Linked DNA regions of Syntrophotalea carbinolica DSM 2380. The protein of the gene in region 2 binds, or shares a complex with, the protein of the main gene of each other region. Links are inferred from orthologs where the notes say so. Each region holds a gene or a part of one and is shown on either strand. Other genes may lie near its edges.

Region 1 (4,132 bases), 1.2 Mb from region 2 along the record:
CGGTGATGGGCACCACCAATGTCTGCGTATCGCGGGTGGAGATGACGACCTCCTGCAGATCATCCTCGCCAATCCGGTCGAGCATGGCACGCAAGTTGCCGAGAATTATCCCTTTGTGAGCGCCCACCAGCCTCAGGTCATAATCGTCCATGGGACCGACCTGATCGACCGCCTCGCCCTCCCAGTCGGCGATGATGGCGCCAGTGGCGCCGGGAACACTTCCCACAAGTTCCAGAAGAACAGATTTAAAAGGCATCGCAAATCCTCAATCAGTCATGCAGCTGTACGGAAACCAACTTGGAAACCCCCGGATCTTCCATGGTAACACCATACAGAATATCGGCCATCTCCATGGTGCGCTTGCTATGCGTAATGACTATAAACTGCGACTTGGATGACATCTCGCGCACCATTTCATTGAAACGCTGAATATTGGCTTCATCCAGCGGTGCATCGACTTCATCCAGCACACAAAACGGTGATGGTTTGATCAGAAAAATGGCGAAAATCAGTGCAATGGCGGTAAGGGCTTTCTCGCCGCCGGACAACAAACCGACACTCTGCAATCGTTTGCCGGGCGGTTGCACCGCAATCTCGATCCCTGTTTCGAGCAAATCGTTTTCATCGGTCAGCATTAATTCTGCACGTCCGCCGAGAAAAAGTCTCGGGAAAATTTCCTGAAACATGGCATTGACCTGATCGAACGTTTCCCGGAATCGCTTGCGGGTTGTGCGATTGATCCTGGCGATAGCGGTTTGCAGCCCTTCCAGAGACTCCTGCAGGTCTTGGTCCTGTTGACAGAGAAACTCCCAGCGCTGTTCCAGCTCGCGGTATTCATCGATGGCCATCAGGTTGACCTCGCCGATGTTTTCAATACAGCGACGCAGTTCCTCCAGCCGATGTTCGGAGGCAACCGGATCAAAGGCCTCGTCCGGGACAACCGCGTCGCCCTGCGACAAGTCGAGCCGAAAACGCACCTCGATATCCTGACACAGATGCGCAATCTCCATATCTATTTCGCGGACACGCATCTGCAGTGAGGAGAACTGCTCCCTGGCCTGCTGCAACTGCCCCCGCACGACCCTCAAACTCTCCTCATGAGCATCCACCTGCTGCTGTTGCTGGCCGAAGGAATCTTTCAGCCGGTCCAAGCGCTCCTGCTGCTCCTGGCGTCGTGCATACAGCACCTCCAGCTCCGTCTGCAACTGTTTACCCTCGGCCTGCAACCGAGCTGTCTCGGCAGCGGCTTGCTGCTGGCCCTGCTCCCGCTGGCGCAATTGCCGCTCGAAATCCTGCCCGGAGACGGTAAGCTGTTGCAATTGTCGACGACCGCCTTCCTGACGCTCGCGAAGTTCGGCCAGAACGACTTTCAGGGATGTCACTTTTTCGCGCAACGCTTCCTGGCCCCGGCGCCAAACCCGCAATTCTTCTTCGCATCGGGCGACGGCCGTTTCCTGCTCAACACGCGCCTGTTCAAGTCGGCTGCAACAGGCTTCCGCCTCGACTTGTTGGCGTTGCAGTGCATCGCCTTCCTCCCTGAGTTGATCATTTTCGAAGGAGGTAATATCCAGACGCTCGTCTATGCGCGTAAGTTCCTGCTGCGCTCTCCCCAGATCCTTTTCAGCTGCGGTACGTTTCAACTCCAGGGCATGCAGTTCCTCGCGTAAATCCTCCTGCATCTGTTCGGCGGCGCCCAATGCGGCCTTTTGGTCGACCCGCTGCTGCCGCAACCGGGCAAGATCATCATCCAAAACAGCTTGTCTGGCCTTGAGTTCCTTGATTTCCCGTTTTTGCGACAAAAAGCTGTGCCCAAGCCCTTCCCGGGCGCCCCCGCAAAGGATCCCACGGTGATTCAGACAATCACCCGCAGCCGTCGCCAGCGTTAACCCTACCGGCAAAACGGCATCCAGATAAGGAAGCAGATCGTCGACCAGAAACACTCCCTGGAGCAAAGGCATGACCTGCGAGGCCACTTCCGGAGAACACTGAACGACCTCGGCCAATGGCCGGCCGTGACCAAAAGTCACCTCGAATTCAGCAACATCAGGCAGCACCAGAGCACCGCGCCCCCCGCCATCTCTGAGCAACTCCAACGCCCGGAGGGCATCCTCGGGGTGCCGCGTCACCAAAGCCTGCAGCCGATCGCCAAGCACTGCCTCGAGAGCCACCTCATACGCTTCCGGCACCTCCAGCAAATCGGCCACCATCCCGATCATGCGGGCGCGCAGCTGCGTATCCTGCAACAGAAGCTTGACGCCGGCACCGTACCCCTCGAGGTTACGCTCCATCTGCTCCAAAGATTGCAGTCGGGAGCGGCACTCTCCCAAACGCCCCTGTCCTTCGAGCAACAGGCGCTCATTCTCCTCCAATTGCCGCCGGGCAACCAAGGCTTGCTCCCGGCTCTGCTCCAGCGTCTGGTCCAGTTCATCCCGCTGAGTGGCAAAACGCTGCAGACTCTGCTCACAGGAGGCGACCGTTTCGGCGGCAATGACCCGATTCTCCTGTAATTGAACCGATTCGCGACGCTGCTGGCCACGACGCTCATCCAATCCCTGCAAACGACGGCGCGCATCTTCCAATGCGTGGCGGCTTCGGGACAACTCATCCATGCGCGCATACAGGTTCCGGCGTGCATCCTCCAGACTGGCCACCCACTGGCGCTCTTTATCCTGCTGCTCCTCCAGGCTTGCAGCCTCGCGCTCCAGCACCGAGGATCGTTGTTGATACTCTTGCGCCAGAGCACTGCCGGCGGCCGTCAACTCTTCGATTTCGGCAGCAATTTCCTGAAGCCGTCGGTGAAGGTCCTGCTGTTCCTGACTATGCTGCTGTTGCTGACGCTCCAGATTCTGCAAAGACTGCTGACCAAATTCGATGCGCCCCTCGACACGTTGCAGCTCACCACTGAGATGAAACACACCTTCCTGGCACTGGCCAAGTTCTTTCTCGGCCGCAACCTGCACCAGCCGCAGCTCCGACAGCTCCAGTTCCAACTGCTGGAATCGGCTCTCCAGCGCAACGACCTGCTGCCGGGCACGGGTTTCATCGTGGCGATGCTTGTCGCCGTCAGCCACCAGCTCGGCATAACGACACCGCGCAAAACCGATTTCGATCTGTTTTTGTTCATCGCGGTAGTTGCGGAACTGCTCCGCCTTGCGTGCCTGCCGTTTCAGAGCCCCCAGCTGACGACGCACCTCGCCGATAATATCCCGTAATCGCAGAAGGTTCTGGCGGGTAGCGTCTATTTTACGCAGAGCGGTCTTTTTGCGGGCTTTGAATTTGCTGACCCCGGCCGCCTCCTCGATAAGAAACCGTCGTTCCTCCGGTTTGGCATTGAGTATCTGACCGACCTTACCCTGTTCGATAATGGAATATGCCCGGGCCCCGATACCAGTATCCATAAAGAGTTCGGAAATATCGAGCAACCGGCAAGGAGCCTTGTTCAGTAAATACTCGCTGTCGCCGTTGCGATAGAGTCGGCGCGTCACCATGAACTCGGCATAGTCCCGTACCGCAACCGGCCCCCGCCCCTTCTCGTTGGAAAAGACCAGGGACACCTCGGCCATCCCCACCGGTTTGCGCTTTTCGCTACCGCCGAAAATGACGTCCTCCATGGCCCGCCCACGGAGGTTTTTGGGACTTTGCTCCCCCATGGCCCAACGTATGGCATCGACCACATTGCTTTTGCCGCAACCGTTCGGACCGACCACAGCGGCAATGCCGGGGCCGAAATCGAGGGCCACCCGATCAACAAACGATTTGAATCCTACGATTTCGATACGCTTGATCTGCATATGCGCGCGCGGACATCCTCTCTGGTAAAGACCTGTCGATAACGCGGCATGTTAACAATCCGCAAAAGCCATGTAAAGCAGTTTGCTGGCACACGATTTTGGCGTAACACGCCGTCCGCTACCTTTCCGTACCCATACTTTTATGTATTGTTGTCCGGCCAGGTGTTTCAGGCAGCTTGCCTGCAGAACAAACTAAGGCTATGATGAGCAGCTATGGCTATAATTACCCTCACTGAACAGGACGCGGGACAAACCGTTCTGGAGACCCTTCATGCGCGCATACCAGCGGCGCCACGCTCCTACCTGCGCCAATTGCTGCGTAGCGGCAAAATTCGCTGCAA
Region 2 (2,964 bases):
AATAACAACAAGCCCTCGGTATTCAAATCGAGACGCCCCACTGGAAACAGGCGGGCCCGGAATTTGCCCAACAGATCGGTGACCACGGGCCTGCCTTGCGGATCCCGACGGCTGGTGACATAACCGACCGGCTTGTGCAAAAGCACACACACGGGTTCCTCGGCCTGCGGCAACGGGCGATTGTCCACCAGGATGCGATCCTTATCAGGATCCGCCTGGGCACCGAGTTCGGCCACCCGACCGTTAACCGTTACCCGGCCATTGGCGATCCACTCCTCGGCCCTGCGCCGGGAAGTCAGTCCGGCGGCGGCAATAAGTTTTTGCAATCGTTGTTTCATGATCCTCTTTATTCTATTCCGCTCGGCGCGGTATCCCGAAAGCAAGCAGGATCAACCTGGATATAAGCTCCCGCTCGCCAAGGTACAATCAATCCACGCTGCAGACAGGGGGGGGTGAATGCCTGACCGTCTCATATTGGCGGGTGCGAGCCGCACCATGATGATCGGCGACAGAAATGACAGATTTGCGCCACAGCCGTCAGGCTTGTTCGGACGATGCCGTTGCCCCGCCGGCGCCGGCGTCAAAATCGAACAGTAAACTTTCGCTTTCCTTGGTCAGCTCCGTAAACTCTTTGAGCGTTGGAAGGTCGCTCAGGGAGCGCAGACCGAAAAACTCCAGAAACTCCCTGCTGGTACCGTACAACAAGGGGCGACCCGGGACATCTTTTTTTCCCACGATCCGCACCAGCCGTTTATCCAGCAGGCTCTTGACAACCCCACCGGAATCGACACCGCGCAGATAATCGATGTCGGCCCGCGTCACCGGTTGCTGGTAGGCAATAATGGCAAGGGCCTCCAGTGCTGCGCGGGAAAGACGCGTCGGGCGGCTGCTATGAAGACGTCGCACCCACTCTGCATGCTCCGGCCGCGTGCGCAGTTGATACCCTTCTGCCAATTCGACCAGCACGAAACCCCGGCCGGCCCGAAGATATTCGGTTTCGAGCTCTGCCAGCAGAGGTGCCACCCGTGCAGGGTCGGCATCGGCGGCCAATGCCAACTGCTCAAGGCGAACGGGCCCCGGAGCAGCGAAAAGCAGCGCTTCAATAATGGCTTTAAGCTCAACAGTATCCAAAAGTCTCATCCTGGAGCGGCAATTCACCGACCGAGTCGGACATCGCGGAAAAGAGCCAGATGGCTCCACAGCGCTGATTTTGCATAATGCGAATCATGCGCAATTTGACCAACTCCAGCATGGCCAGAAAGGTAACCACCAGCTCCTCGCGATCAGGCAGTTCGGGCAACAAGGCATCAAAGGCCAGACTCTGATTGTCTTTCAGAAGCTTCAACAGCATGCTCACGCGCTCGGCAACCGTAAGTCGTTCCCGAACGACCTCATGAACCCGCTCGGGCGGCGATTCTTTAAGTAGCTCCTGCAGGGCGTTGACCAGTTCAAAAACACCGACGGGCTGCAATGGGCCGTCATTCGCCTCATCCGCTGCCGCATCATGACAGGAACGATTAAATACATCGCGCCCAAGCATATCGTATTCATCCAGGGCCACGGCTACCTCTTTATAACGTTGATATTCAAGTAACCGCTGAACAAGTTCCGCCCGAGGGTCGACATCGTCCTCTTCCAATTCCGGATCCACTTCAAGCGGCAGCAGCATGCGTGACTTGATATGTACAAGCGTCGAGGCCATGACCAGAAATTCGCCTGCAATATCGAGATTCAGGGATTTCATGGTATCCAGCGCCGCAAGGTATTGCGCGGTAATCTCGGCAATGGGGATATCGTAGATATCCATCTCATGCTTTTTAATAAGGTGCAGCAAGAGATCCAGGGGTCCCTTGAAAACCTCAAGCTCGACTTGGTAGGACATGGCTTACGACCTGAAAAGCATGACGAAGACTTTCTGCACCAGAAACCATTGCGGACCCGCAAGCACGGATGTCACAGACACCACTACCGGCAAAAGTACACGTTCCGACAACGGCGAGAAAAAGAACAGAAGGATAACCGCGAAAAACCCGAAAGGCTCGAGCCGTGCCACAGCCGCAGCGGGTTTTTCCGGCAAAAGACCGATCAACACCCGGCCTCCATCCAGCGGCGGTATCGGCATAAGATTTATCACCATCAGAATGACGTTGACATACAAGCTGAATGCCGCCATCAGCACCAGAGGATCGACCACCAGAGCCAGACCGCCATGCGCCGCCGCACCCGACAAAGGTCCAAGTCCCCGCAGAACCAGAGCGGACAATAAAGCCAATCCCAGATTGGCTGTCGGACCGCCAAGAGCTACCCACATCATATTGCGACGCGGGTCTTTGAGGTTGCCGGGGTTGACCGGTACCGGACGCGCCCAGCCAAAGCCGATGAAAAACAGCAACAAGGTGCCGATAGGATCGACATGCTTGAAGGGATTAAGGGTCAGGCGACCGAGCAAGCGCGCGGTCGGATCCCCCAAACGTTCCGCAACCCAGCCATGAGCCACCTCATGCACGGTGATGGCCAGCAGACCCGGCACCAGGATAATCGACAATTTTTGAAAAAACAGATCCATATTCATCCAGAATAAAAAAGATTTTAACAGTCCCTTGTAGCAAAGGACCGGACGAAGAGTCAACCAAGGACCTTATCTCGAGGGTTTTTCCTCTATTTTCTCCACATAGCGATTTGTTACGAACTGCAATTCATCCTCACGCGTGACGACCTGCCCGTCCAGACGCACGTCGAGTAACGCATCGAAGATCTCCCGGTAAATCGGTCCGGGCGCCAATCCCAAAGATTGCAGATCGTGCCCCCGCAAAAGGCATTTCACATGACGAAGGTGCGTAATGAAATGAGAAATAGTGCGACGGGCTTCTTCATGTTCGGTAATCGCCATACCGTACAGAAGCGCTTCAACAGGCAAGTCTTTGAGTAAGGCATGGATATCGCTGTCGCGCCATCGATACGATT

Evidence for each region. Proteins that work in one complex are often made in the same cells at the same time.
Region 1: the proteins of PCAR_RS18615 (region 2) and smc are in contact, whole or in part, in a crystal structure (PDB 3ZGX), measured with the Bacillus subtilis proteins. The link is inferred for Syntrophotalea carbinolica DSM 2380 from one-to-one orthologs.

The regions. Positions count from the first base shown.
Region 1 is NC_007498.2:2,764,857-2,768,988, forward strand. Bases 70-4,132 are described here. They hold smc (chromosome segregation protein SMC), read right to left. Parts: upstream 3,792-4,132; coding sequence 270-3,791; downstream 70-269. Other genes in these bases: PCAR_RS12890 (roadblock/LC7 domain-containing protein), read right to left, coding at 70-256; PCAR_RS17995 (RluA family pseudouridine synthase), read left to right, coding at 4,005-4,132. Outside these bases: more of PCAR_RS12890, read right to left, coding at 1-69. UniProt on the Bacillus subtilis protein: Required for chromosome condensation and partitioning.
Region 2 is NC_007498.2:1,519,736-1,522,699, reverse strand. What follows is about bases 1-2,895. They hold PCAR_RS18615 (segregation and condensation protein A), read right to left. Parts: upstream 1,883-2,895; coding sequence 1,118-1,882; downstream 1-1,117. Other genes in these bases: PCAR_RS07320 (CBS domain-containing protein), read right to left, coding at 2,639-2,895; PCAR_RS18610 (site-2 protease family protein), read right to left, coding at 1,886-2,566; scpB (SMC-Scp complex subunit ScpB), read right to left, coding at 538-1,131; PCAR_RS07340 (pseudouridine synthase), read right to left, coding at 1-338. In the rest of the region: more of PCAR_RS07320, read right to left, coding at 2,896-2,964. UniProt on the Bacillus subtilis protein: Participates in chromosomal partition during cell division. May act via the formation of a condensin-like complex containing Smc and ScpB that pull DNA away from mid-cell into both cell halves.